Regions from separate parts of the Lysinibacillus sp. NPDC047702 genome, predicted to be linked through region 3. Evidence: riboswitches for the same ligand, from Rfam matches in the RefSeq annotation. Region 3 holds a riboswitch; each other region holds the start of a gene.
The links. A riboswitch is a leader RNA that binds a small molecule or an ion and turns the genes downstream of it on or off. The one in region 3 is predicted to bind cobalamin.
Positions count from the first base shown of each region.

Region 1: linked by a shared signal. The riboswitch ahead of nikA (nickel ABC transporter substrate-binding protein) and the one ahead of ACQKIM_RS12485 (DUF4430 domain-containing protein) in region 3 are both predicted to bind cobalamin.
Region 2: linked by a shared signal. The riboswitch ahead of ACQKIM_RS16445 (glutaredoxin family protein) and the one ahead of ACQKIM_RS12485 (DUF4430 domain-containing protein) in region 3 are both predicted to bind cobalamin.

Region 1 covers NZ_JBNNMG010000013.1:41,564-51,978, forward strand. Annotated here, with positions in the region: gene ACQKIM_RS09185 (ABC transporter ATP-binding protein) at 80-886, opposite strand; gene ACQKIM_RS09190 (ABC transporter ATP-binding protein) at 899-1,672, opposite strand; gene ACQKIM_RS09195 (ABC transporter permease subunit) at 1,683-2,489, opposite strand; gene nikB (nickel ABC transporter permease) at 2,490-3,443, opposite strand; gene nikA (nickel ABC transporter substrate-binding protein) at 3,515-5,128, opposite strand; cobalamin riboswitch at 5,278-5,459, opposite strand; gene ACQKIM_RS09210 (PLP-dependent aminotransferase family protein) at 6,175-7,599, opposite strand; gene ACQKIM_RS09215 (DMT family transporter) at 7,713-8,636, shown strand; gene ACQKIM_RS09220 (MBL fold metallo-hydrolase) at 8,916-9,575, shown strand; gene ACQKIM_RS09225 (AAA family ATPase) at 9,750-10,331, shown strand.
Region 2 covers NZ_JBNNMG010000035.1:9,728-20,142, forward strand. Annotated here, with positions in the region: gene ACQKIM_RS16420 (protoglobin domain-containing protein) at 153-1,904, opposite strand; gene ACQKIM_RS16425 (hypothetical protein) at 2,065-2,373, shown strand; gene ACQKIM_RS16430 (sensor histidine kinase) at 2,818-3,978, shown strand; gene ACQKIM_RS16435 (response regulator) at 3,981-4,655, shown strand; gene ACQKIM_RS16440 (alpha/beta hydrolase) at 4,840-5,856, shown strand; cobalamin riboswitch at 6,523-6,700, shown strand; gene ACQKIM_RS16445 (glutaredoxin family protein) at 6,821-7,045, shown strand; gene nrdI (class Ib ribonucleoside-diphosphate reductase assembly flavoprotein NrdI) at 7,042-7,401, shown strand; gene nrdE (class 1b ribonucleoside-diphosphate reductase subunit alpha) at 7,398-9,491, shown strand; gene nrdF (class 1b ribonucleoside-diphosphate reductase subunit beta) at 9,479-10,415, shown strand, end outside.
Region 3 covers NZ_JBNNMG010000022.1:11,081-21,495, reverse strand. Annotated here, with positions in the region: cobalamin riboswitch at 924-1,120, shown strand; gene ACQKIM_RS12485 (DUF4430 domain-containing protein) at 1,294-2,028, shown strand; gene ACQKIM_RS12480 (S-layer homology domain-containing protein) at 2,107-5,997, shown strand; gene ACQKIM_RS12475 (S-layer homology domain-containing protein) at 6,067-7,611, shown strand; gene ACQKIM_RS12470 (DUF4430 domain-containing protein) at 7,613-8,482, shown strand; gene ACQKIM_RS12465 (energy-coupling factor transporter transmembrane component T) at 8,482-9,363, shown strand; gene ACQKIM_RS12460 (ABC transporter ATP-binding protein) at 9,336-10,415, shown strand, end outside.

The DNA.
Region 1 (10,415 bases), on a different contig from region 3:
TATTCAAAATGGCAAATGTGATTTATCTTTGGCGATTTTTTCAAATACACTTTATATAATAGATAGTATGGAAAGCTCATTATTCTCTATTATTCTTACTACTTCTTACCTGGGGGTGCGATGGCAAAATAGCATTGGAAAGTTCAAGAGAAGCGGGATGCTGGAATGTTTCCCCCTTCCTGATTTCTTCCACTAGCTGACCATGCTGCATGACAAGTATGCGGTCTGACATAAAACGTGTTGCCTGTAAATCATGAGAAATAAAAATATATGCAAGTTGCAAATCTCTTTGAAGTGTTTGTAATAGCTGGATAATATGCTTCTGCAATATCATATCAAGACTACTAATGGCCTCATCTAATACAATCAATTTTGGATTTAAAGCAAGCGCTCTAGCGATGTTAACACGCTGCTGCTGCCCTCCACTTAGCTGCGAAGGATACTTTTGAGCAATTGTACACTCTAACTCCACACAGTCTAGTAATTCCCTTACCTTATGTTGTCTCTCTGTTTTACTGAATTGCTCGAAATTAAGAAAAGGTTCTTCTACTATGTCAAAAATTGTCTGCTTCGGATTAAATGAATGATAGCTACTTTGAAAGACAGCCTGTAAATCTCTTCGTATCATTTTTTTGTGCTTATTTGTTGCCTCATAAAGATTAACACCTTGAAATAGAACTTCTCCGTTAGTAGGTCGGTCAATTCCTAAGATAATACGACCTAATGTGCTTTTACCTGAGCCACTTTGTCCGACTATTCCTAAGCATTCGCCCTCCTGAAGTGAAAATGTTACTTTCTGTAATACAGGAGCTTCCTGCCTTCGTTTGAATATGAACGGCCTTTGAGAATAATACTTCTCAATATTTTTCACTTCTAACAGCTTCATCTTTTTTCACCTCTAAAACATAATTCTTGATTGTAAAAGTTTCTTGGAATAGGGATGCTGAGGGGCATCAAAAAAATCAAAGACATTCGTCTGCTCAATAACTTCACCTTGATACATCACAGATACATCGTCAGCTAGTTCAGCAATAACTCCTAAATCATGTGTCACAAGAATAATAGTAGCCTCTGTTTCCAAGCGAATTTGGTCAAACAATGTTAATACTTGTTTTTGATTGACTGTATCTAGCGCTGTTGTTGGCTCATCTGCAATGTATAGGGTTGCCTGTATGGCCAATGATAAAGCGATCATCATTCGCTGTAACATTCCTCCACTTAATTGAAAAGGATAGTAATGCAAAAGTTGCTCTGGATTAGGTAAATTAACTTTATTCATGGCATCAATGGCGATCTGCCTTATTTCTTTTTTAGTCATAACGAAGTGAGCTTTTAATGTCTCCCGAAAATGCCCTTCGATGGTTTGTATACTATCAAAAGCTGAAGACGGATTTTGCATAATCATAGACAAATGTCTCCCACGATAAGCTCTCAATTTAGCTGCTGAGACTGTCAATAAATCTTCTTGCTGGTAGAGGATTTGACCTTGTGTGATCTGTGCCGAAGTGGGTAATGTTTGCATGATAGCTTGGCAAAGCATTGTCTTACCACTTCCACTTTCCCCTATAATCCCTAAAACTCGTCCTTGATAGGCAGATAGATTGATAGAGGTTAATACATTCTTCTCGCCGATTTTTACTGTTAAGTCTTTCACTTCTAAAATTTTTTTCATAACTTCACCTTTACTGGTTCTTCAGACTACTGGCTAAACGATTAAATAATAGCACTACAAGGGCGATGGCAAGTCCAGGATAAAGCATTAATTCAGGATGCTGGCGGATGTATTGTTTTCCTTCATTCACCATCATTCCCCATTCAGGGATGGGAGCCTGTACACCAAGTCCAATAAAGGAGAATCCGGCAATTTCCAAAATAACCTTCCCTATATCTAACGCAACAATTGTTATGATAGGTGGTAGAATATTGGGGAGATAATGACGGCTGATTAATTTAATCCCTGAAGTTCCACTAATTCTAGCAGCTTGAATAAACTCTTTTTCATTCATCCCAATAAATAAGCTTCGGATCATTCTTGAATAATAAATAAGTTGTGTAAAAATAAGTGCCAATAACACATTTTTTAAGTTAGGTCCTAATAATCCTAAAAGTCCAAATGCTAGTACAAGTGTAGGAAAAGCTAATAAAATATCACATATTCGAATAAATAGGAAATCTATTAGACCTCTTTTCAGTGCGACAAAAGCACCCACTAAGACAGCTAACAAAATAGCTATCATTTGAATGACGATAGCTGAGCCTAAAGAATAGCGAATACCTAAAAGCATGCGTGACAAGACACATCTTCCTAAATGATCTGTACCTAATGGATATTCCCATGAAGGGTCTAAAAATTTCTTTGATATATCTACTGCTAAAGGGTCATGTGGCATTATAATTTGAGCAAACAGTCCCAGTAAGCCAATGACTACAAGTATCGATAGACTAAATAATCTTTTAACATGTACATGTTCTTTTCGTTCTAGGCTCACTTAATTTCTCCTATCCTTCATCATCAGATGAGGATCCAATAGACGATGTAATAAATCGGTACATAAATTTACAAGCACGTAAATAACGGCAATAATTAATACATAGCATTGTACAACTGGGTAATCTCTGTTGATTATGGATTCTATTAAATACCTGCCAAGTCCTGGCCAACTAAAAACCTGCTCCACTATTACTGCACCACCTAGTAAATTACCAAGTGTCATCCCTAGCAATGTTGTCAACGGTATAACAGCATTTCTTAAAACATGACGTATAAGGATAACAGAATTTTTTAATCCTCTTAGTTGTGCATATTGAACATAATGCTGCTGTAATTCCTCAATAATTGATGAACGAATAACCTGAACGAACAGTCCAATGGTGGGTAAAGCTAAGGCTAGTGCGGGTAAAACTAGATGAGTCAGTGTTCCCTTTCCATTTGTCGGGAAGATACCTAGTTTTAAGCTGAATAGATAGAGTAATAAAAATCCTAGCCAAAATGTAGGAATCGAAACACTCATAATGGTAAACAAACTAATTATTTTATCGATAATGGAATGCTTATACAGTGCGCTTATGATCCCTAATGGAATACTTAATCCTAAAATGAATACAAATGCCGCGGTAGCTAATTCAATGGTTGCGGGTAATTTAGCAAATAACTCATGTGCCACAGGCAATTTACTAACAAAGGATGTACCAAAATCTAGCTGTAAAACGCCTTTTACCCATAGCAGATATTGAATAAGAAAAGGTTTGTCTGTTCCAAGCTCTTCGCGTAATGTCTCAATGGCCTCTGTTGTTGGCGCAACTCTAGCCAATCTAAGAATAACCTCCGCAGGCTCCACTGGAACGAAACGAATAAATACAAAGGTCAGGATAGATACGCCTAATAATACAAAGGGCAATGTGAAAATTCTTTTTAAACAAAACATCCATAGCGATTCGTACATGCTGTCACTTCCTAGTCAATCCTATGATAAAAAGAGAGATGCCCTTGATAGACACACTCTCTCTTCTTCACTTATTTTTCTTTATCCATTTGTGCATAAGGAATATCATATTCAGATGCACGTGGAGCAAAATCCTTCATATATGGATGATAAATCACATTATTTGTTTCATAAGATATAGGATAAAATAGTGCTTGGTCATGGAATGTTGTTAAAATATCCGTATAAAGCTGAACGCGCTCTTTTTCATCTGTACCAATTAATAATTGGTGAATTTTGTTATCAATGTCTTTGGCATTTGGTAAGCCTAATTTCGCTTCATAGACACCGCTAGCATTTGGTGTAGCTGATTCATTAGCAAAGCTATGTGGATCTGTTGGTGGTCCATTTGTACGCCAGAAATTAATATCAACCTGATCATCCATTAACTTTTGAAGACCAACCATTACATCCGCGCCTTCTAAATTCAACTGTATCCCTATTTTTGCTAGTTCACCCTGCATTAATTCTGCCATTGGCTTTTGAATGGCATCTGTTGCAATATAGATTAAATCTAATGATAAAGGTTGTCCGTTTTTAGAACGAACTTTTTCACCCTTTTGTAGTGTCCATCCTGCTTCGTCTAGTAATTGTTGCGATTTTTCAGGATTATATATAAGTGGCGCTAAATTAATATTGGCATAAGGTATCGCATCCCAGAAAAGTGTATTGGCAACCTTTTCTGTTCCATGTGTAATACTGTCCACCATTTGCTCCTTATTGATGGCATATTGAATAGCTTGACGCACCTTTAATTCGGCTAACGGGCCAGAATGTGTATTGAACAGTAGTGCTTTCGTAGACAAAGGTTCAGAGGTAGCGGTTTTATATTTGCCACTATCTTTTAAATACGTATAGTTATCTAAACTAATAATGCCTCGACCATAAATTAAATCTAATTCTTCGTTTTCAAATGCCAACGAAATCGATTCTGAATCAGGGATTATTTTTACTTTTATTTGGTCTACGAGAGGTTTTTCTCCCCAATAGTTTTCGTTTCGACTAAATAAAGCATATTCATCCTTTTTGTAGTCCGTTAATACCCATGGACCAGTCCCAATAGGTGCTTTGATAGAATCCTTTGTTGCATCTCCTTGCGGGAACCCATTATCCCCTAAAAAACGGAAAGGTCTTACAAAGGCTAGCTCGTTTAAGACAGGGTAATAGGGTTCATCCAATTGCAAGCGAATGGTAAACTCGTCCACTTTTACGACCTCTACAATATGGTTAACCATGCCCATCCAAGAATGCATATCACGATTCGCTAATACTGCATCAAAGTTACGTATCACATTGTCTGCGTTAAAAGCAGTTCCATCTGAATACTTGACATCATCTCTTAAATGAAAAGTATAAGAAGTTTTATCTACTGAGATGTCCCAACTTTCTGCTAGTTTAGGCGTAACAGTTCCATCATCGTTATATTCAACCAATGATTCATAGACCATTGCTTGTGCAGTCATTTGATTTGGTAAATATGTATGGGGATTTAATGGACCCACATCTAAGGGCCACCCAATCGTTATCATTTTTTCGTCAGTTGCTTGTTTAGAAGCTGTTTTTTCCTTTTCATTGCTTGTGCAGCCAGCAAGTATGCTGAAAGTTAATACAAGCAAAAAAGGAAGTAAATACTTTGTCAATCTCATTTTCTGTCTCCTATCTCTGTTCGTGTTACAAAATGGATCTACAGACAGATTGAAAGAAGGCATAAAAAAAACCTTATTCTAAAAGAATAAGGACAGAAAAACTTACTATGAGTGAGCCTCCATCCATCTCCCTATCTTTCGTAGATCATCAATGAATCTTCTTACAAGTAGGTATTCTGGCTCATGAATCATTATTTTGCTCCCACCTCTTTTAGTGGTATCTGAAACAAAACTCCTCATTTACAGCTGCGGGACAGCATGGGATTTACACCCATTTTCCTTTTAATTAAGTGAAATATTTCTCACTCAAACTTGTAATGATTGCTATGAAATTAGTAATAAACATAACATGCTCGATTGTTCACGTCAATTTTATTTTCTGAATATAATATAAGCCTTTCATTTCTGTATAATCACAAAATTTATTAAGTAATTGTAGTTTTCGAATAAAGTTAGATCAAGGGGATTTTCTTCACAATATAATTGCCTGTCGTAAAGCTGCATAAATCCATCAAATTATATTAGGAAATTAATTATTTAAATGATGAATACAAAATATCTACATTAAGTACCAGACTTCCTGCAAACTAGCGAATCAGATTAAATACATCATTGACAGCTATTCAAACCCATCTCTCAAAAGGTTTAAGGTATGATTTATTCCCTTCTTTCGAGCTATAATTGAAACTCCAACAAACGGTTCAGTTCCAGACGATTCCGTTACTTTTTCAAAAAATTATAAGTTGGAAAATATGTGCCATGTAAACACTCAGAACATTATATCCTAGCACTTAACAAGTTCTTCCTTATTATTAATAAACTACTTTTTAGGGTGATTATATGAATCAAAAGAAAATAAGTGCCCTCCAGCTAATTATGTGATAGTTGGATTCCAAATCACTTTATGATTCAAAGGAGATTTTTTGTGTCTTTATATTAAGTTTAAAAAGGAATCTATTTTATCCCACATTAACGAGCAGTAATTTATTAACTCAACTTTCACAGAGCAAAATAGGAAGGCAGGCCTGATATAGCTTTGCAAGCCTTTAATCAAAGCTTTTTCCCTCACTTAGAGATTGCGCCAATGCAACAAACTTTTTTACTCCTTCACTTAGTTGCTTTTCATTTGCGTAAGAATAGCTCAAACGTATCCAGGATGATTGTTGTTTTAATGGATCAAAAACTTGACCTGGCACAAAGGATATAGATTGTTCGATACTTTTGGTTAATAATAATTCAGTTGGAATTTTATCTGGAAGCTGCACCCATAAATTAAGACCACCTTTTGGACTGGTCCATTTCCAATCTGTTACCTTCAGCTCTTTCTCCATGATTTCTTTTCGGATCTGTAGGGCGATCCGGATTTTCTCCAAGTGCTGCTGCAATCTTAGTGATGAAAAGTAATGGAGAAAAATTTTTTGATTGAGAAGTGGTGAGCCATTATCAGCTAACGATTTTACTGTTAGCAGTGAATTCATTAGTGATGATTGACAAATAACAGCTGCAATTCGCAAACCAGGTGAAATATATTTGCAAAAGCTTCGGATATAAATGACTGTGCCAGCAGTATCATATGTGTAAATTGGTGGCGGCGGGGCATGATCAAAATATATGTCGTGATAGGCATCGTCCTCAATTAATAGAAATCGATATTGTTCAGCTAACTCTACTAATTTTTTGCGCTGCTCGACAGAAACAGTATAACCAGTCGGGTTATGGAATGTGGGATTGAGATAAAATAGGCGTGGCTTGTATTGTTTAATATAGGTTTCAACCTGTTCTAAATCGTACCCCTCTGGATGGATATCAACCGTTATAATCTGTGCTCCTTGTGCTCTAAAAATATCAATCGCAGCACTATAGCTTGGACGTTCAAATAAAACGACGTCTCTTGGCTTAATAAAAATTTGAGCGATTAAGTGAATCGCTTGCTGTGAGCCAGAAGTGATTAACAGATCGTCTGCACCCAGATGAGTTTTATACTGATTGATAAAATATTGAGTAAGTGTTTCGCGTAGCTCTAAATCACCTTGCACAGTTGAGTAGGTTGCAAGTACTTTTGGATAAAGGTCAAACACTTCCTTCACGTAATCTGAAAAATAATGATTAGGCAAAAGATTTGGATCAATTAACGCCTGAGAAAAATGATAGGAAACAGGTGATTGATGGATTTCAGATAAATGATTTTTCTGTACGTATGCAGAAACAATTGGATTGTCCAGATCAAGATCTTTCGTTACAGTTGATTGGACAAAATAGCCTGCTTTATCTTTTACATAAACTTTGTCATGCTTTTTCAATAATTGATAAGCCTTTAAGACAGTTAATCGATGAACATTCATTGCAGTTGCTAATTGCCGGACTGAGGGAATCCTTTCATGTTCTTTCCATTCTTTCCGTTCTATTCTGTGCAGTACATAATCATATACTTTCTTAAAAAGATAGTCTCCATTTTGAATCGCTTTGCCCACATCGATTCCTCCTATTCAAAACGATTGTACCACGTTCTAATCTAATCTGTTCTATCTTTTTCAATCTGTTCTACTGCCCTTCTTTTATGATAGAAAAAGAGGAGGAGTTTTATATGGTTATTATTAATTATTTCTTTATGTGTTTGATTTTTGGAACGACATTTTTAGCGATTAAAATTGGTGTTGATGCAGGAGTACCTCCATTTTTATCAGCTGGACTTCGTTTTTTCATTGCTGGTTTGCTACTATTTAGTTTTATGGTTTGGAGAGAAAAAACGACAATAGGGTTTTTATTTCGGAAAGAAATGTTTTTTACAGGAGTAGGTTTAACCTTTGGGACGTTTGCCGCATTATATTGGGCAGAACAGTATGTGACATCAGGAATTGCAGCTGTCTTATCTGCTACAGGTCCAATGATGATCATAGTTATTCAGATATTCATATTGAAGCAAAAAGGAAATCGGAAATCATTCATTGGTTGTATAGTCGGAGTTATTGGTGTCACGCTCTTGATCTTACCTAGTTTTTCAATTGAGATTAGTCCCTTCTGGATGGTTGGTTGTTTCGCCATTATATTGGGTGAAGTTTTTTACGCATCTGGAACGATTTATACGAAGCATGTCATCCAAAAATTTGAAACGACATCCCCGATTGCTTTAAATGCAGCACAAATGATGCATGGTGGGGTTTTATTAATCATTTTATCTTTTTTTACTGAGAACATTCAGCTTGATTATCTTTTAAGCCCAGCTTCAATTGGCTCTCTACTTTATTTAACTATTATTGGTTCAATGATTGGCCATAGCATTTATTATTGGCTTGTCTCACGGACAAATCCTGTTTTTCCTTCTACATGGCTGTATATTTCACCAATCATTGCCGTTATACTAGGTGTTACCTTCTATCATGAATATATTTCTTGGCTAACAGGTATAGGAACTTTGACGATTATAGTAGGAACGATTTTAGTCAATTTCGAAACATTACGGAAGCTGTTTTGGAGGAAGGAGACTGTTCTTCAGGATATTAAAAATTAACCTGCTAAATTTTGTTCTGGTAAATTATAAATTTAATAATAAATAAGATAGCAGAAAAACTCGGAATTGAATTAGATTGTTGAAGTACAGCAAGAACTTCTATGAAGCAAATCTAAGTTAATAGCGTGTTTGTGCTATCCAATTAATTTTCAGGTTAGCTTTGGTAATGAGTAATTAGTGATACGCGTATATATTACAAAATTTGCTTTACTCTTTCGACTTTCTAATGTAACTAAACTTTTACATCGATAAAATCTAATGATAAAGGAGATTAAAGTGATGGAAATTTCTAAGGGAGTAGAGATGCTCCAGCTTGAATTTCACGGAAATATTATTCATCCCACTCTTTTATGGGATCAAGAAATGGCTGTTTTAATAGACACTGGGTTCCCTAGTCAATTTGAAGATTTACGGGTGGCAATGGAGAAGGTCGGGGTGTCGTTCGACAAGCTAAAAGTTATCATTTTAACGCATCAGGATATAGATCATATAGGTAGTCTTCCTGAGATATTACAGAAGTGTGGAAGCAATATTAAAGTATACGCTCACAAACTAGATAAGCCTTATATTCAGGGGGATTTACCTCTTTTGAAAGATGGTCACATAGAGAATCCACCAAAGGGAAAAGTGAATGATACCTTGATTGACAGCCAAGAACTGCCGTATTGTGGAGGGATTTGTATCATTCATACTCCTGGGCATACTCCTGGCCATATCAGCCTCTATTTGAAACAAAGTAAAACATTGATTGCTGGGGATTCGATGTACAGTGTGAACGGAATAATTGAGGGAATTCATGTCCCAACCGTACTGGATTTAAAAGAGGCCCGACTCTCTTTGAAGAAATACCTAGACCTCGACATTGAGTCTGTGGTTTGTTACCATGGAGGATTAAGTAAGGTAAATATTAATGATCAGATACAAAAAGTAATTTCATAATCAATTATGCCTCGGCATAATCGACTCTGGAAGCTTTAACTTCTATCAGCGGGTGTTTGAACACCCGCTGAAAATTCTACAACTTTCTTCAGTTATCAGTCACAATAATTGAACAACTGTTATTTTTAAATGATTAGAAACTCTATTTTAAAAAAAGTTAAGGAGTATTCAATAATGGAAAATAGTAATTTATTAAGGAATGACTTTATAATTATTACAGGTGGACCTGGCGCCGGTAAAACGACTCTATTAGATGAATTACAAAAAAATAATCATAAATATGTTCCTGAGGTTGCTAGGAAAATTATTCAAACACAGATTTCTTCCAATGGCGATGCGTTGCCTTGGGGAAATGTAACAAATTATCGTGATCTAATGTTGGATCAATCTATAGAAAGTTATATTTCAGCCTTGTCGAATCCTTTAGATCAACCTCTTTTTTTCGATCGGGGTATTCCAGATGTCCTTGCCTATTCACATTTAATAAAAATTCCTACTTCGGAAAAAATTGAAACTGCCGTCAAAAGATACAGATATAACAAAAGGGTATTTATTTTACCTCCTTGGAAGGACATATACAAAACTGATGATGAGAGAAAACAGGACTTTGAAGAAGCCGTCGAAACTTATAAAGTCATGTTTAGAACTTATGAGAAACTTGAATATGAGCTTATTGAGGTACCCAAAATAGGGGTGAAGCAAAGAGCAAGCTTTATACTTAAAAATATTATACCGTTAAGGCACTTTCAAAGTTAAGCGTTTGCCGCAAACGGGCAAGATTATTGAATAAAACTTTATTTTACCCAATCCAAAAAAGGATAGGGTTTTGTTATGGAAATA
Region 2 (10,415 bases), on a different contig from region 3:
TGTTTCCCCCTCAAAATTCAATATGATGCTATAGAATATGAAGAGAAAAAAAGTTGGTGATGATTTTTAAAAATTTTGACTTAAGTATCATTCTAAAATAATAATCGCTAAACTAGCATAAAGATTTGATACTGAAGGGGTTCGAAACCCATTTAATTAAGATATTGCTGTTTCTCGTTCACAAGAATTTGTTTTAGCTTTCTTAAATTCTCGATTACGATGTACGATTCTTTGGTGATTTCTGTTAAATACTTTTCGGCTTCTACTTTATTACCATGATTGTATGCTTGTACGGCTTTCTTCGCTATATCATGTACATAAATAAATGGTCGTTCTAAGTCCATATAAGCACGTTCATTCCCAAACAACTTTTTACCTACGCCATAATACCATTCACCAAGACGTGAATCACGAGGGGAGCCAATGTCCTGCTCTGTTATTGACCCAAAGTCAAGTAACAGATTATATATTCTCCATCGCCATAATAAGTGATCCGTAATTGCTAGTTCAATAATATCTTCTTGCCCTATAATGAAGTTTTTCGAAATGGTCGAAGAACGATAATCCTCAATCATTGTACTTAACTTATATATTGCAGAGCCTGTATCGAAGACAATTTTCTTACTTTGCTGCATGCTCTCCGTGAGATTATTGTTACTCTCTGTAATATTAGATGCAGATATGGCCTGTACTTTCGCAATTGAGGCGATTTCTTCAAAGCGTGTTCCTTGTTGCTGTAGGTTTTTATTTAATTCTGTAAGAGTTTCTGTAATATGTAACGTATCTACTACGCCTTTGTGTAGATCCTGTGAGAACTGATTTGTTAACGTACTGATATTGTTCGTGATGTGTAATAACTCTTGAATATCAGTGTTAATTGACTGAACAGATGTCTTCGTTCCATCCGCAAGTTTACGGACTTCCTCTGCTACAACAGCGAAACCTTTACCAGCATCACCCGCACGAGCTGCTTCAATCGATGCATTTAATGCAAGTAGGTTCGTTTGATCGGCGATACCCTTAATAAGTTCCATTAGTTTTGCTACACTACTAACACGTTCTACTAAACTTTTAATATCCTCCTGCATCATTTTCTGACCCTTGTCTGTTGTTTGTAAAATAAATGATACATGTTGTAATGATTCTAAATCTTGATTTAACTCTTCTAAAGCCTTTTTTGTATCATCAGAAATATCACCGATAGAAGTAGCAACTTCTTCAATGTTTGCATTTAAATCACGCATTGAATTATTCGCAGCAATAATATCCTCTTGTTGTACATCTTGAAATTGCACAAGTTCTTTGATGGTGTCAAGCTGTGTATTATACAATATTATTTCCCCTAAACCGTTGACAACAGAGCTTCCTTGAATTTCAATATATGTTTCTACGATTATTTGTTGATCAATCGTTACTAAGCTATCGTAAGCTAATAGGACATTAAGCATTTTTTCTTGATTATGTGATAGGTTGGACACAATTAAAGGGATGATTAGTTGGTTAAATAATGTGTACGCTGAAATCATCCAGTTTGGTAATACCCCAATACGTGCATGTGTAAAGGCAATTTTACGACGTTTAAATACATATTCTATATTTAACTCATCTTCAAATAAGCTAATGAAGTGCGCATCAAATAAGCCTTTTAAACGATCAATGGTCGAATGTGTGCTAATAACATTTTTAAACTCAGGAATTTCTAATAACCGATTATAGAATTTATCTAAAATGTCTTTACGGTTATCTTGGTAAATAGAACGTAGAAAGCTTACTGAGTCTCTTCTAATTTTAGTCAATGCGAGGAAATCTAATTTTTCTTGAAAGCGTTCGTTTGTTTGGATATCTGAATAGTTTGTCTCAGAAAAGTAATTAAAATTCTTTGGTTTTTTTTTTGCAAACATCATAGTTTTTCTAGCCCCTTGTATTTTTTTAATCCATCTCATTTCACAGGTCAAAACTGCTGGATTACATTCCGATTAATGGAAAAATTTATTAACATAGATACTGATCTATTATATAAAATAATTCTCATAAAATTCTCAAAAAACTAAGGAAATTGTAGTAATGAAAAAATATAAAAGAATTTTTATCCCAACGGTATTTTTATTAATGTTATTCAGTTTATTTATCTGTAATCAATCAATAAGAACAAAGCCTTTAGGAGAAGCTCCAAAAGCACAATCAGGAGTTTTAGATCTTCGAACATGGGATTTCGATAAATATGGATTAGTTAAATTAGAAGGAGGGTGGGATTATTATGAGGGAGATTTCCTTACAGATTCTCACATCAAAAGCTATTTGATTAAACAAATCTTATTCAGGACAAATAACATGCACCTTAGAGATGTATTTTATCTTGATTCAGTAAATTGATTTTTTGCGAAAATAAAGCGTCAGTGGTAATTACGAACACAAATAGATTTATTACTTCTGCTAATAGGTGAATTATACCGGTTTGATTGATGGAGAATTTATATTTATTCTCACCACATTAAGAGAATTTTTTAAACAACAACATCAATTACATAGTAAGCCAACAATATCTCACTTAAACTAACTGGTGACTGAGGAAGGAAATGGTATAATTAAAAAATGAAAAATTATAAGGTTGTAAATTTATTTTAATTAAAAATGTATCTATAATGGATAATCTTCTGTAAAAAATTGTAGCTGTATATAGCCAAATACATACAAGAAGAATAGAAAAATGTTGGCTCCTTTGAAGCTGTAGTGCAGTTCAATTTATCATCACCAATTATAATTCGAAAATAATTAGTTATAGGATGGTATAGACACCAAAGATGGGAGTATAAAAATATGAAAGCAATAATAGATCAAAGGAAATGGCACTGGTTGGACTATTTTTTATTTCTTATGCGTACGATATGGTTTACATATAATGGATATGCGATATTCATTAGTACGATTGGTTCAGAAAAGTGGATTTTACTTTTATGGGCTAGTTGTTCTTATATAATACCCCATCTATTTTATCGACCCGGGCTTATAAAGTTCCAATATTATTTAATGACCGAGGTATTGTTAACTGGTTCTTTGTTTATTTACTTATCAAGTCAGCATGAAATTTCAGTAACTTATAGTTTTCTACTCGTGCCTATCTTAACTATTGCTTATGCTTGTCAAGTTAAGCCATTAATTTGGTTAGGACCTTTCTTAGTAGTTGGTACATGGGCCAGCAGTCTCTTCATTAATAAGGATTTCTTTGCACTTTTTATTGACACAATTATTTTTTATGGTATTGGTTTTTGCTTAGGTAGGATGACTATTGTCAATAACGCTAATAAAGAGTTAATTGCCTCTATTGAAGAGAAAAATAGGGATTTGGAATATTATTCGAAAAAGATTGAGGAACTAACAATTAGGGAGGAACGAAATAGAGTTTCTCAAGATTTACATGATACAGTAGGCCATATTTTTACATCAGTCATAACAAGTTTAGATGCACTTCCTTTTCTATATCGAGCAGATAAAAAAGAAGCAGAAAAAAGTATAAAGGAGATTTCAGATTTAGCACGAAATGGATTGAACGATGTGAGAAAAACAATTCACCATATGTCGCCAATGAATCATCAAACTCTTGTTGAATCGGTGAAAGAATTGATTGCTGATTTTATGAAACATACAGCAACAGATATAAAACTGAATGTTGAAGGTGAAGCTACCAAAGTTAGTGAAAGAGTAAAATTTGTTATTATTCGTTGTATACAAGAAGGGCTTACAAATGCGAAAAGACATGGACAATCAACTTTTATTAAAGTAAATATTTCATTTAAACAAGAAGAATTAATTATTCTTATTGAAGATAATGGAAATGGTTGTGAGGAATTGAATTTAGGATTTGGATTACGCTCAATGAAAGATCGAGTATCAGCATTAGCTGGGACAGTTAACTTTTATACTAAATTGAATAATGGTATGAGAATAACATGTAATATACCAATGGCAAAGGAAGTTTAATGATGGTGATTAAAGCAGCAATAGTTGAAGATCAAGAGATTTTAAGAAAAAGCTTAAAAATTGTAATTGAAAGTATTTCTGACATTGAGATTGTTGGAACTGCGGAAAATGGAGAAAAGGCAATTGCTTTATGCGAAAGGGAAAATCTTGATATTCTATTAATGGATATTCAAATGCCAGTGATGGATGGTGTAAAGGCAACAGATGAAATAAAAAAACGTTGGCCACATATAAAAGTGATAATACTAACTACTTTTCAAGATGTTACTCACGTTTTAAATGCATTAAACGCTGGTGCAGAGGGGTATATATTAAAGGCTGTTGATCCAGAATTTTTAATTCAGGGAATTAAAATGGTCTATCACGGAGGTTCCCTCATTCCTCAACAATTAGCAAAAGAGGTATTCGGTCAGATCCAATTAAATCATAACTCACACTCGGATCAAGACCATAACGCTATAAATCATCCATATGATTTAAATAATCAAGAAATAAAAGTTCTCAAATGTTTAACCCAAGGATTGTCCAATCAAGACATTACAGAAAAAATGTTTCTTTCCATGGGTACTGTGAAAAATTATGTTTCTTCCATTTATTCGAAATTGAATGTAAAAAACAGATCTTCCGCTATTAATAAAGCCATGGGAGAGAGTCTTATAGAAGATAAGAAACATTAAGTAAAAGAGTGTAGATAAAGTCGATGTAAACTTTATCTACACTCTTTTTTTGATTGCAGCCCCTTATTTTAAATATTAGTCAAAGGTCATAATTTGTCGTTTTATTTATGACTTATTAGTGACTTACCGGCACTACAATATATTACTTTTCATTTGTAGAGTATTGAGTATGAGGAGGGATTAGATGAAAAATTTAAAGAGATTAATAAAATATGTCGGTGTATTCATTATTATAATACTGGTAATCGCACTTTTCAGGCCTACATGGACTTCGAATATAAAAGGGGATAACAGTATTAACGTTCTAGAACAAGTTGAGATCAATGGTACCAAACAGCAAATCATGATTAGAGGCCGTGATCAAAATAACCCAGTCATTATATATGTACACGGGGGGCCGAGTGTGTCCGAAATTCCTTATGCCAAGTACGAAGACTTATTAGAAAAGGATTTCACGGTCGTTAATTATGATCAAAGAGGAAGCGGCAAATCGTATCAGTTTAATGAGGATTATTCTAACTTAACAGCAGATGTACTTGTAGATGATTTAATAGCACTTACAGATTATATTTCCCAACGTTTTGGCAAAGAGAAAGTAATATTAATAGGCCATTCTTATGGAACATACCTAGCAACTAGGGCTTCTTATAAAGCTCCAGAAAAATATGAAGCCTATATTGGAATTGGTCAGGTGAGTAATATGCAAGAAAGTGAAATAGATAATTTGAATTATACAATAAGTGAAGCGAAAAAAGCCGGAAATACAGAAGATGTGAAGTACTTAGAGGGAATCGCTGAAAAAATACATGCTGGAGAGTCAGCGGCTCCAAGAGGTTATGTAGGGAAGTACGGCGGCGCTACAAGACTTATTAATATGTCGGATGGCGATATACTATTAAGTCGTGAGTATAATTTATTGGATTTTATTCGCTATAACAATGGAATAGCTAAGACACAAGCACAACTTGTTAAAGAGGTTTTTGATAAGCCACTACCTAAGATAGTTACCAAACTTGATTTACCATTTTATTTTGTAATGGGTAAATACGATGCTATGACTTCATATAATGCAGCAAAAAATTATTTTGATGTAATGGAAGCGGATAAAAAAGAATTTATTTCTTTCGAGCAATCAGCTCATTATCCACAATTTGAAGAGAAGGAAAAATTTTATAGATGGATGTGCGAAACATTTAAATAGGTAAGCTTTGATATCTGTCGGAAATCTTGATTGGGAATATTCCTCTTAAGGGATATAATATGTTACAAATGGGAAAATGATTATTTAAAAATAGTTTCTTTTATAGTTCGAAAAATGGTAAAGTGAAAGAAGTCTATGATAGTTTAATAGACTGTGAAAGAGAGTATAATCTTATAACAGCAATTAGATTATATAAATTATTATCCTCAGTTATAAGGATTTGTCTCTATTTATTCGGTATAGAATAATTTGTTAGGATTTATTAAAAATCAAAATTAAAACAGTCTATTATTCTTCTTCGGAATAAGGGCTGTTTTTATGTAAAGATTATTAGTAGTAGCTTATGCCTCTATATTTTTGATGTTATATTCCAAAAAGGTATTTACATAATTATTTCTTGCATAAGAAAGGCAAGAAACGGACTTTAATCTTTAACATTAGTTGATTAAGGAAATACATAGTGTTACATATTTCTTTATCAGTTGTCTATTATTGTTGAAATAATAGATGGACTATTGTTCTATAGCGTTAAGCTGCCTAGCTATCAACTTGCTTAACATCATTTGGCGGAAAATATCGAATAATCTTACTATTAAGAAGTCTCTAATCTAGATTTACTTTTATTTTGAAGGATGGTACACTTAGTTCTATTGGAAAAACAATATATTGTGTTTGTTTTATTCGGGTACTACTATATGTAGTTTAATAGGGAAGTTCGGTACAATACCGACGCTGTCCCCGCAACTGTAAAGCTGACGATGATTTAAGCCACTGTGCTTTCGCATGGGAAGGAAATCAGAGAGTGAAGCAAAGCCAGGAGACCTGCCTATATAAAACACAACAATCATTTCTTCGGGGATTAAGAAATGGGGACGTAGCTATTTTTATGTATTTTTAACGTTTCCATTTTAGGCTATCTCTCTTGAAGGGAAAGCCTTTTTATATTATGAAAAGAGGGATTTATTTGAAACTTTATACGAAAACAATTTGCCCGAAATGTCTTTGGGTAAAATCTGAATTACAACGAGTAGGAATTGAAGCAGAAATTGTGAATATAGATCATGATGAAAAAGCAAAGCAAACTATTATGGATGCAGGGTTTTTAAGTGTGCCAGTTCTTGAATATAATGAGACATTTATAGGGGATGTTAAGGAAATTGTTTCTCAAATCGAGCTGATTACACTATGATCGTCTATGCTAGTCGTACAGGAAATGTCCGAAATGTTGTCTCTAAATTAAGGGGGAAATCAATGGAACTTTCTGAGGAATTACTGTTGGGTGAGCCATACCTTTTAATAACATACACTGACGGATTAGGTGATATCCCTACTAAAGTGGCTCGTTTTTTAGAACAAAACGGGAATTACTGCAAGGGTGTAGTTGTAAGTGGCAACAGTAACTTCGGCCATACGATTTTTGGCGCTGCTGGTGAGAAAATTGCAGCAAAGTATCATGTGCCTCTAGTACGTAAATTAGATTTACGAGGAAATCAAAATGATTATGAAGCAATACAAACGTTTTATGAAATGAGGGTAATCGCATGAAAACATATTTAAAGCTTAATAATGATGTACTGAATCGTTATAGTACAACAGGTCAATTAGAGTTAGAAAAGGATCGAGAAGCAACACGCCGCTACTTTTTAGAATATGTAAACGTGCGTCTACGTTACTTTATTGATATTGAGGAAAAAATCCGTTATTTAGTCGATGAGGGTTATTATGAAAAAGCATTTATCGATATGTATGAAATGGAATTTATTAAAAAGCTGTACAAAAAGGCATATGATTATCATTTCCGTTTCCCATCCTTTATGAGTGCGAGTAAATTTTATGATAGTTATGCTATGAAGAGCCGTGACGGGGAAGAAATTTTAGAAAAATATGAGGACCGTATTGTTATTATTGCTTTGTATTTAGCACAAGGTGACATGATCTTAGCAGAACGTTCTGTTGAAGCGATGATGGAAGCGTATCAGCCTGCAACACCAACAGCTTTAAATAGTGGAAAAAAAGCACGTGGAGAACTAGTAAGCTGCTTTAAATTATCAATGGATGACTCAATGAATAGTATTGCTGAAAATATTGGTTATTGCTTGGAGCTATCACGCCTTGGCGGTGGGGTTGGAGTAAATTTAACAGATTTACGTCCTTTGGGTGATCCAATTAAAGAGATTCTAAATCGTGCAAGTGGTGTAATCCCAGTAGCGAAATTGCTAGAAAACTCTTTCAGCTATTCCAATCAACTAGGACAACGAAATGGCTCGGGCGTTGTCTATTTAAATATTTTTCATGCTGACATAGAAAATTTTATTTCATCCAAAAAACCAAATGCTGATGATAAAATTCGCCTAGCAACTTTATCAACAGGAATTATTTTACCAAGTATTTTCTTTGAACTGATGAAACGTGATAAAGATATTGTATTGTTTAGTCCATATGATATTTTTAAAGAATATGGTAAACGTATGTCTGAGATTTCAATTACAGAAATGTATTATGAGTTACTGGATAATCCGAATATTCGTAAAATTAAGCGCTTGAATGCACGTAAACTTTATACAGAGGTAAAAAAAGCACAATTTGAATCAGGCTATCCATTTGAAATTTTTGATGATAATGTCAATAACGTGCATCCGCTTAAAAATATTGGTCGTGTGAAAATGTCAAATTTATGTACAGAAATCTTGCAAGTTCAAGAAACAAGTATTATTACTGACCAAGATGTGCCGAATGAATATGGGCTAGATGTATCTTGTAACTTAGGGTCAATTGATATCCATGCAGCAAGCAAAGTAAATGATTTCGAAACATTAGTTGATACAGCTATGCATTTACTAACAAATGTGTCGCAAATGACGCACATCAAGAATGTACCATCTGTTGCAAAAGCAAATAAATTAATGCATTCAGTAGGGCTTGGTTGTATGAATCTCCATGGTCATCTTGTTACTGAGGGAATCATGTATGGCTCAAAGGAATCTATTGATTTTATGGATCGCTTTATGGAGGCGATGAATTATTATTCACTCAAATCTTCAATGGAGATGGCGAAAGAAAGAGGCGAAACCTTCCACCGATTTGAGGAAAGTGATTACGCTTCAGGCAACTATTTTAATCAATATGTAAATAAAACAGAGGAAGAGCTGTCACCTGTTGTGCTAAAAGCGCTTGGAAATATTCCGATCATTACGGCAAAAATGTGGGAAAATTTAAAGCAGGATGTAATGCAAAATGGATTATTTCATTCATATCGTTTGGCGATTGCACCTACTGGAAGTATTTCTTACATCCGTAGCTGTACCGCTTCTATTGCTCCTTGTACAGAGCGTGTAGAGGTACGTGATTATGCGGATAGCCGAACAATTTATCCAATGCCACATTTAACAAATGAAAACAGTCATTTATATGTAGAAGCATACGATATTGATCCATATGACTTAATCGATTTATATGCAGCCTCTCAAAAACATGTTGACCAAGGCATTTCTATGACGCTTTATGTAACTGACAATTGGACTACAGAACAATTGGCCAAAGTATATATTTATGCATGGATAAAGGGAATTAAGTCCGTTTACTATGTTCGTCAACGTTTACAAAGCTTAGAGGAGTGTGTAGCATGTCAAATATAATATATGAGGCAGTCAATTGGAATAAGGCAACAAGTGAGCTTGCACAAATATTTTGGGATCAGCAATGGAAGCAAATCTGGTTCCCTGAAGAAATAGCAGTAAGTAAAGATATCAAACAGTGGAAAGGCTTTGAGCATCAGGATACGTATAAAAAAGTATTTGCAGGATTAACGTTACTTGATACAGTTCAGACAAATATCGGTATGAATCGTGTTGCAGCTTTTACTGCTGATCTACAAGAGAAGGCTGTTCTAACCGTTTTTGATGCATTCGAGGCGATACATGCTAAATCCTATTCTTATATATTTACAACACTTTGTACGAACGAGGAAATAGACGAGCTATTTGAATGGGTAAAGAAAAATGAATATCTACAATATAAGGCTAATAAGATTGCGGATATCTATAACAGTATTGAAGATGGAGATTCTGAAAGTTTATGGAAAGCAATGTTTTCGTCTGTAATGCTTGAATCTTTCCTTTTCTACTCTGGCTTTTTCTATCCACTGTACTTAGGTGGACAAGGCTTCCTACGAAATAGTGCAGAGATTATTTCACTTATTTTACGTGACGAATCAATTCATGGAGTAGCTGTCGGGTTTTTTGCTCAAAATCTATTTAAGCAGTTTTCAAAAGAAAAACAAGAAGAGCTACATTTATGGGGCTATGAATTATTACTAGATTTATATCAAAACGAAATGAAGTATACAGATGATATCTATGCAGAAACAGGATTATCTCCTGAGGTCAGAGCCTATGTACGCTATAATGCTAATAAAGCGTTAATGAATGTCGGTTTCGAATCAATGTTCCCGGAAGAAGAAGTTAATCCTATTGTTATGAATGGTATTCGTAATGAAGGCTCTACATACGACTTCTTTTCACAAAAGGGTTCGACTTATGCCAAGGCAAAAGTAGCACCGA
Region 3 (10,415 bases):
GAATCATTGAACTAAACAATTACTTTTTGTCATTTACCTAATTACGATTGCTGAGGCATATTACTCAACGTTATTTATTGAACCAAAAGGGCCCCCACAGCATCAGACGATTAAAGCATCTGCAATGACAACCGTTCAAGTGCGGTAGCAAACCTTATAAAAAGAAACGTACAGCAAAAAGCTTGAAGACTTTTATACTTCAATTTCTGCAGAGCACTAAGAATATCAAAGAAAAAGCCCATCTTTATAAAGCTCTTGTGAATAGATTAAGCGATAAACGCAAATACACGCGGAAATTACCGTTTATCAATTATCACAATCACCGTGTACGTTGCTGAAAACAGATGAAACAAAAAGCTGCAATTAACTGCATCTTTTTTGTTTTGTGTAATATAGTAAATGGGCTAACTTAGTACATATATTCCCAATGCCAACACTCTGCAAATCTCTGAGTAGTAATAAACTGAAGTTCCTCGATTTCGTAGTAATATTTCAGCCCTAGTAATGGAAATGTTAATAAGATGATGCTAAGCTTATAACATATTTGGCTTGTATTTGCCGTTTACACGGTTCAAAAAATTTATTTGAACAAGTTCTATCAATCTAAATTTTGAAGCTCTCATAATGATCTATATACAGCGTTAAATGCAATCGAATAATATATTCTATACGTATTTGTTCCTTTCATTCTTTATAATTCGATTTAAATTTTCTAGCCATTGTGTGAAAGTTAGGTTATCATTTTCTATTTTTTTGTTTCACCCCGCAACGTTGAACTATAGCTTTTAATACTGCTTTTTTAATGAGCAGTGAAATAATAATATTGACACTATTTAAAGCTTACTATATCTAAAAAATATACTTCTTTTTTATTTAACTATTTTGAAAAATAGAAATATATGCTAAACTTAACAGTAAGTGAATAAGAATTGCAGAATAAAGGTGCTCTTTTAAGAGCTTAATAGGGAATTCGGTACAAAGCCGAAGCTGTTTCCGCAACTGTAAGTGTAGATGACTACAGAAAATACCACTGTCAAACGAGGAAAAATGCCTCCAGTAGATGGGAAGGTTCTGAATAGGATGCACAAGCCAGGAGACCTACCTTTATTTTATCGTATTAACTCTCTTCGGAAGCTAGGAGAACCTACGGCAAATAGACGGACAGGCAAACTATGTTTTTGCGCCTTTTTTCTGTTTTCCATTAGATGCTTCCCCTTTTTGGAGAAGCATCTTTTTGTTTTCGAGTTAATTGCAAGAACATTCACGAAATAATAAAAATAGGAGGTTTTACAAATGGTCCATTTCAAAAAATGGTGGCAATTAGCGTTAGTCATGCTTTTAGCATTTTCGCTCGTAGCACCAACAGCAAGTGCAGCAGTATTACAGCCCATAAGTCAGGAAGCACAAACAGCAGATTTTGATGTTCAGTTATCAGTGACTGGTTTATGCGGTACTGGTTCATGTGATGAAATTTTAGCAGGAACAACTGTAAATGTTCAAGAAGGGACAACAGCGTTAGAGCTTGTAGAGCAAGTATTTGATGCTGAGGGTATTCCTTATGTAGTAGTTTCTACTCAATATGGTCCATATCTTCAATCAATTGATGGACGTGCTGCAGGCAGTTTAAATGGTTGGGATGGCTGGGTATACACTGTAAATGGCGTTAGCCCCAATTATGGATTAGCTGAGTATCAATTAGAGGCTGATGATGTGGTTCATATTTATTACACTACATGGGCTAAATTAGAAACGACAAGTTCAATTGCTGTAAATGATAATAATCCATCCGTTACGGTAAATTTAACTGGTGATTTATTTATAACACCAGATGCCTCTAATTTAGCAAACTGGACAATTAACACAGGGACAACAGCATTAACAGCTCAGTCTATTACTGTGAATACAAACCAACAAGCTGTTATTACATTTGCGGGTACAGCGCAGGCAGGCACTATTACTATTACAGCTTCTGCCAATGCTTTGTTCGGTAGCTCAGCAAGTGAGCCAGTTGAAGTGAAAGTACAATAGCTAGATAAATTGATACTGACAAGATGAATTAATTCAGCTTGTCAGTATTTAATTATTTATAAAGGAAGTGAATTTTATATGACGATGTGGAAAAAAAAGCTACATATAGCAATTATTTTTATTTTGATCGTATCGCTATTTTCTCCAGTCACTGCAATTAAGGCACAGGATTTTGAAGGGGATTTACTCGACCCTACTACAAACATAAATGGTATTGAACCTGATGATTCAGGAAAGCAGGATAATGCTACAGGGTCGGATAATGAAAAAGAAGTAGAGCATTCAGCAGAACAGGAAAATGCACTGCAATCTGTTGATGAAATTGAATCCGATAATCTTACACAATTAGGGGATGCAACGGAGGTAGCTCCTTACGTAGAAGTTGCGCCCCTAGCTATTAGCGACGTTCAGCTAAACACGGAGGAACCTTTACTATTATTAGTGGGAGAAACATTTCAACTTACTGCAACTAACTCAACAACAGGTGACAGTGCCACAGTTATGTGGTCTTCAGGTAACTCTGGAATTGCAACAGTTGACACTAATGGGAACGTAATAGCTCAGGCAATCGGAGAGACAGTCATTACCGCTCAATTAGATAGTGGAACTAAAGAAGTTAAAGTATATGTTATTTCACCAGAAGCTCGTGAGGCAATAGATTTTATTATCGCTCTCCCTACAATCGAAAGAGCCGATGAATCAACATATCAGTTGCTACTAGAAGCTCGCGAGCTAGAAATTAAAGTAAAAGAGCCTGCTCGTACTCTATTAAGATCAGAAAATAAACTACCTTATATTTTCAATTTACTAGAAAAAGAAATTACGTATTTTAGATATTATATGCAAGATCCGAACAACGCCATACCTGCACCTGAAGAGATTATTTCTTTAAGCGATGAATTGGATAAGAAGTTAGAGGCAGTTCGTGGAAAATATAATTCTCTGATTAAACCATCTGGTTATCGTGATCCAAAAAAAGTAACAGATCCAGCAGATATACTAGCATTTAATCAAGAACTTGCAGCAAAAGAAGTTAAATATACATTCCTTGCTATTGATGCGCTTCCTAAACTAGAAGATTTAACAATTGATTCAGCAATAAAAGAGCAACTTGATTATGCAAGAAAAAAATATGCTGTTATACCTACAGCAGAACAAAAAAAGGTAGCAAATAAGGGAGACCTTTTTGCCAAGGAAGTTAAATATGTTGAACTATTAATTGATGCTATTGATATTAATAGCCCATTAGCAGAAGAACAATTAAAAACTGCAAAAGAAGCTTTGAAAAAGTTAGCTAATCCAAACAATATACCTGGTGTCTCCAAAGGGGTATCAAACTATAATGATCTCCTCGATAAGGAGAAAATGATTAATGCAGAGGATGATATTAAACAAGTTATCGAAAAAATCGGTGCACTTCCTACTGTAGAAGCACTTACTTGGGCTGACCAATTAAAAGTTCTTGAAGCACAGCAAGCTTATGATAAGTTATTATTTGCACATAAAAGCAGAGTAACAAATTACAAGCAACTGGAAGCTTTACAAAAGCGCTTAGTTGAACTACAACCGACAACAGTTGAAATATACACTGCTGTTGCTAACTACTTGACGAAAGGTGCATATGAGCCCGTTTATGGGTCTGAATGGACTATATTAACATTAGCTCGTGGTGATAATACTGCAAAATATGCAACGTATTATGATAAATATTATCGCAATCTCGTTAGTCATGTAAAAGCAACAAATGGGGAAATAGGGACTCAAGCAACGGACTGGGCTCGAGTTATAATTGCTCTCACAGCAATTGGGAAAGATCCGAAAGATGTAGCTGGCTACAATCTAGTTGAAAAGTTATCAGATTTGAATTTTGCTACGAGCCCTGGTGTCAACTCAACTATCTTTTCATTAATTGCACTGGATACTTGGGGATTTGAATTACCTAAAACTGCGACAACAACACGGGATAAATTAATTCAAAATATTTTATCAAAGGAAATAAAAAATGGTGGCGGATTTGCATGGAGCGGTACTGATCCTGATCCTGATATGACAGGGATGGTACTTCAAGCATTAGCACCATATCAAAGTAATCCTCAAGTAAAGGCTGTAACTGATCGCTCAATAGCTAAATTATTAGCCATCCAAACAGCTAAAGGTGGCTATATTTCGACAGCGGGCAGCCCGGAAGCTGCTGAAAGTGCCGCCCAAGTTATAACAGCACTTGCCAGCTTAGGCATTGATGCAAATAAAGATAAACGATTCGATAAAGTTATTGCTAATATTATGACATTTAGCTCTGGTGACGGTGGCTTTAAACATGTTCAAAGCCAATCAAAAGCAGATGGTATGGCGACAGTTCAAGTTGGCTATACACTAGCAGCTTACAACCGTCTTTTAAGCGGACAAACACCGCTCTATGATATGTCAGACACGAAAAACAAACAGACTAAGCCTGGGGACGAGGATGGTAGTGATGATGATGAGCATACCTCACCTGGTGACAATGGTAATCAGCCATCTATTCCTACTGAAAAAGAGGAAATTGGCTATACAACATTTTCAATTCAAATTTCGTCCTCTGAAGTGCCATTAAAACCAATAGCCACTAAATTATTTACTGGTGAAACTGTTTTTGATGTTTTAAAGCGAGTAACAGCAGAAAACGGTGTTGCATTGAGCTATCGTCAAACAGAATACGGAACATATATTGATGGAATTGCTGGTGTTTTTGAATTTGACCGTGGACCTTTAAGTGGTTGGATGTACCGTGTGAATGGAGTATTCCCTTCATTTTCAGCAGCGAATTACGCGTTGGCTCCAAACGACTCCGTTGAGTGGATATACACACGTGACTTAGGAAAAGATATTGGCGGTTATGTTGAGGATGTAGAGAAAACCCCTGAACAAGACAAAGTGGATGAAGAAAAAAAGGAAGTTGAAAAAGAAAACACTGACAAGGAAGCAATTAATGACAAGACAGTAACTGATGTAACCGAAGAAAGTTCTAAAAATGGTAAAACTGAGATAACATTGACACTTGAAGATATTCAGAAGCATCTTGAAAATCAAAGTAAAACAATTGTTGTTGAAGATGAAAAAGGCAACAAAATAGACATTCCGATATCTGGTCTATCGGACGTTGAACTTGCAAAAAATGAAAAAATTATTGCCTCTGTTACAACACATGCTGAAAATAACCAATTTACTATTAGCTTTGCAATCGAAGCTTCTAATGGGGAATTAAAACCATTATCAATAAAGCAAGATTACTTAAAGGTTACTTTAGCAACTTTCGAAGTAAAACCTAACACTGTTGTTCTACAGCTTATTGATGGTGAATACAAACCTGTACCACATAAAATCGTGAACGGCAAGATTGTTCTATTCTTAAGAGCAAGTGGCACATTTATTGTAACTGAAAGAACAGTCACATTTAATGATATTGCACATTTAGCAAACAAAGAAGAAATTGAGTTTTTAGCGAGCCGTTCTATAATTCAAGGCACAACTCCAGAAACATTTGAGCCAAATAAACCAATTACTCGTGCACAATTTGCGGTATTAATAAGCCGTGCACTAGGTCTACGAGCTACAGGTGACAATCCATTCAATGATACTGACGGCAAATGGTATGCGGCAGATATCCAAGCTCTGTACGAAGCGGGTATTACGAAGGGGACAACGGCTTCAACATTTAATCCGGAGGCACCAATTACACGTCAGCAAGGCGCAGCATTTATGGCGCGCATTTTAGAATATTTAAATACGGATGTAAAAGCTACTGGAAAGGTTAACTTCAATGATGCTAATAATATTAGTGCTGAATATTTACCTTATATTGAGCTATTAAATAGTCTGGATATTATGACTGGAAAGCCAAATGGTTTATTCGATCCACGTGCTTCGTTAACGCGTGGGCAAACAGCAAAAATTTTAAAACGTACGTTAAATATCGCAGACATCATGTGACTTTCCATACTAACCTAGATGCTCAACGCATTTGGGTTAGTAGCTTTTTATAGATTGGAGGTTGTTCAAATGAAACAAAGATTATCAATGCTTATCATGCTACTTACATTGTTGCTTATTGCGGCTCCAGTTTCTGCACAGCAAGTATCAACTGTAGATGCTTATCATACAACAGGGCAGTTTATTGTAAGCAAAGCTCCAAATCCCTCTTTTGGTGATGAGTGGTTTATTATTGCCCTTGCACGTGGTGAATACAATGTTCCAAAAGGCTATTATGACAAATATTATGAAAATGTTGTGAAGCATGTACAATCAGTAAAAGGTGAATTACACAATCGTAAATATACTGAATACTCACGTTTAATTATTGCGCTCACTGCTATTGGAAAAGACCCCACAAATGTAGGCGGCTACAATTTAATCGAAAAATTAAGTGATTTTGACAAAGTAGTATGGCAAGGTCCGAATGGTGCTTATTTTGCATTAATCGCTTTAGATACATGGAGCTTCGAGCTTCCTAAAACAGCAACAACGACACGTGAAAAGCTTATTCAGCACATTCTCTCAAAGCAATTGCCTGACGGTGGATGGGATTTATCAGGAGTGAAAGCCGATCCCGATATGACAGCAATGGCTATTCAAGCTCTTTCAACATATAAAGATAGGGCGGATGTTAAGGCATCTATTAATAAAGCACTTAATACATTAGAAAACTTGCAAGGAGCTAATGGTAGCTACAAAAGCTGGGGAACAACAAACCTAGAAAGTGTTGCACAAATTATTACAGCACTTGCTAGCTTAAATATTGATGTCAACAAAGATCAGCGTTTTAATAAGTTATTTGAAAGCTTTTTCACCTTCTATAATGCAAAAGATGGCGGCTTCAAGCATGTATTAACTGAAACTGTAGCTAACGGCATGGCAACAGAGCAGGCTTCTTATACATTAGTAGCATATAACCGGCTGCTTACAGGTAAAACAAAGCTATATGATACATCTGATAAAAAGCCAAATAATAATAATCCATCAACACCAGTTCAGCCAAATCAACCTACAGTTCCGCCTGCTAAAGTGAGCTTTAAGGATACACAATCTCATTGGGCAAAGTCTGATATTGAGGCTGCAGTAGCTAAAGGTTTATTAAAGGGCTATGAGGACAATACATTTAAGCCAGATAACAATTTAAGTCGTGTACAGGCTGTATCGATTTTAGTGCGAGCTCTTCATTTAACAAGTTCCGGAAATGCACCTTTTATGGACATTAGCTCATATAAAGAGGAAACAAAACAAGAAATTGCTGCTGCTTACGATGCCGATATATTAGTAGTAAAGTCCAATAAATTTTCACCCTCCTCACCTATTTCACGTGAGGAATTAGCAGTTATGCTAGCAAATGCCTATACACATAAAACAGGCAAGCCTTATACATCAAAAACTATTGCACCCTTGAATGATATTGCGGAGCTATCAAAGGAATCTCAGCAAGCAATTACTTTCTTATATGATTTTGAAATTGCACAGGGCTCAAACGGTTTGTTTAATCCCACTAATTTTATTACACGTGCACATGCATCTAAAATGTATGTCAACTTCTTAAAGGTAGTTGAGGAATAATATGAAAAAAAGTTTACATTTCTTATTAGTAGCGCTGTTAGCTATATTTTTAACAGCATGTAATATTCAAACAGTTGAGAAATTTGAGCAAATGCAGGAGCAGGAACGAAGCGTTAACCCTCGACCTACTTCTGCACAAGAACAAAATTCCTCAGTAGAAAATGAGACTACTGAGGAAAAGCAGAAATTACAGGAGACAGAAGTAGATGACAAGGCTCTACTCAAGGAAAATGACAAAGAGCTCCAGCAAACAATAGAAGAGCAAAAAACACAGCAAGAAACAAATGAAGTAAAGCAAAAACCAAAACAAGAAGATGAGAAAAAGCAAGAAGTCACTAAATCACCAAGTTCAAAAACTGAAAAAACAACACCTAAGCAAGCTGATGATAAACAAACAACAAATACAGTTCCAAAAACCGAAAAGCAGCAACAGCCAGCACCTCTAAAACGTACTGTAACAATTGCGATACGTGTTGATACATTACTAAAGCATTGGGATAAGTTAGACCCCTCCTTACAAAGCGAAAAATATGTACCGAAGAACGGGATTATTTTAAAGGCAACAAAATACGAGCTGCTATCAGAGAAGGAAACTGTTTGGGATGTGCTGCAGCGTGCAACGAAGGAGCATAAAATTCAAATGGAATATCAAGGAGCCAACGAAAATATTTATAACAGTGTTTATGTTGAGGGGATTAATCATTTGTATGAATTTAGTGCTGGTGAATTAAGTGGTTGGATGTATAAAGTAAACGGTGTTTATCCGAATTATGGCTGTAGCCAATATGTATTAAAAGATGGCGATGTCATTGAATGGAACTATACAGTCGATTTAGGTCGTGACTTAGGACATTATTGGGATGGTAACTAATGAAGGCATTTGAAACGTTTCACCCTACTGTACTTTTTTCGTTTTTTGTTGCTGCTATCGGTCTATCCATGTTTTTTATGCACCCAGTCTATTTAGCTATTACCATTTTTTCAGCGTTAAGCTTAAATATAGCATTACGCAGACAGCATTTTTTAAAAGACTGGAAGCTATATGTACCTCTGTTTTTCTTAATGGCGATTATTAATCCATTGATTAGTCATAACGGGCAGCTTGTATTGCTTTATATAAATGGCAATGCGCTTACTGTAGAGGCAATTATGTACGGAATCGCAATAGCCACAATGATTGTAGCTATTATGCTATGGTTTAGCTGCTATAATGTCATGATGACATCAGATAAGTTTATTTATTTGTTTGGAAAAGTGTCACCAGCATTATCGCTAACATTGTCGATTTCATTACGTTTAGTTCCGCGCTTTAAGCATCAGCTTGCACAAATTGTTCAAGCGCAAAAGGTAATCGGAATGGATTATACATCTGGCTCATTATGGCATCGTATCAAATGTACAGTGCGTATTTTATCTATTTTGATTACTTGGGCATTGGATAATGCCATTGATACGGCCGATTCTATGAAAGCTCGTGGCTACGGTGTTAAAAAGCGAACCACCTTTTCTCTTTTTATTTTTGAGCGTCGGGACGGCTACGTTTTAGCTATCATTATATTGCTTTTTCTGAGTAATTTAGCTGCGAGTTTTATGGGCACAACAACATTTTATTTTTATCCAACTTTTGGAGCGGTTAAATGGGATATCGTAAGCATTCTTTTTTATAGCAGCTATTTCATCCTACTCTCTATTCCATTAGCAATCGAAATCAGGGGGGCGTTAAAATGGCGATCGTTAAAATCAACAATATAAGCTTTACTTATCCTAATGAAGTAAATCCAATATTAAAAAATATTAATCTCAATATTCATCAAGGTGAGTTTATAGTACTAATAGGACAATCAGGCTGTGGAAAAAGTACATTACTGCGCCATTTCAAGCGAGAATTGCGTCCACATGGAGAGATGACAGGTACTATTTTCTACAAAGACTGTGACTTGGAGCAGCTAAATGCTGAAGTTGCTGCTGCAGACATTGGTTATGTATTTCAAAATCCTGATAACCAAATTGTTACAGATAAAGTATGGCATGAGCTAGCTTTTGGACTAGAAAGCCTAGGGATAGATTCACCAATAATTCGACGCAAGGTTGCAGAAATGGCCAATTTCTTCGGTATTCAAAAATGGTTTCATCATAAAACAACCGAGCTTTCTGGTGGTCAAAAGCAATTATTAAATTTAGCATCTATTATGGTGATGCAACCAAAATTGCTGTTGCTAGATGAGCCAACATCGCAATTAGATCCAATAGCGGCATTGGAGTTCATTCAAACACTGCATCGTTTAAATAAAGAATTAGGTATTACGATTATTTTAATTGAGCATCGTCTCGAGGAAGTACTCACACTTGCAGATCGTGTACTTATTATGGATGAGGGCAGTATATTATTTGATGGTCCGCCTAAGGAAATTTTAAAGACTTTACCAGCAAATCACGCCATGATTACGGCACTACCAACAGCTACGAAAATTTACCACCAACTGAACGGTATAGGACCGATTCCTCTTACTATTCGTGAGGGACAACGCTGGCTTAGTAATCAGCAATATAACTTTTCTTCTTCGCATACACTTACTACAAAATCTCAAACTAAAACAGATATTGTTTTAGAGGCAAAGGATATTGCTTTTCGTTATGAAAAGAACGGTATGGATATTGTCCATCATTTTAATTTGCAGGTGAAGGAGCAGGAATTTATAACGATAATCGGTGGAAATGGCACTGGAAAATCCACAGTTCTTGCTATTTTATCTGGATTACAAAAGCCTTATCATGGCAAAGTATTTTTATTTAGTAAGCCAATA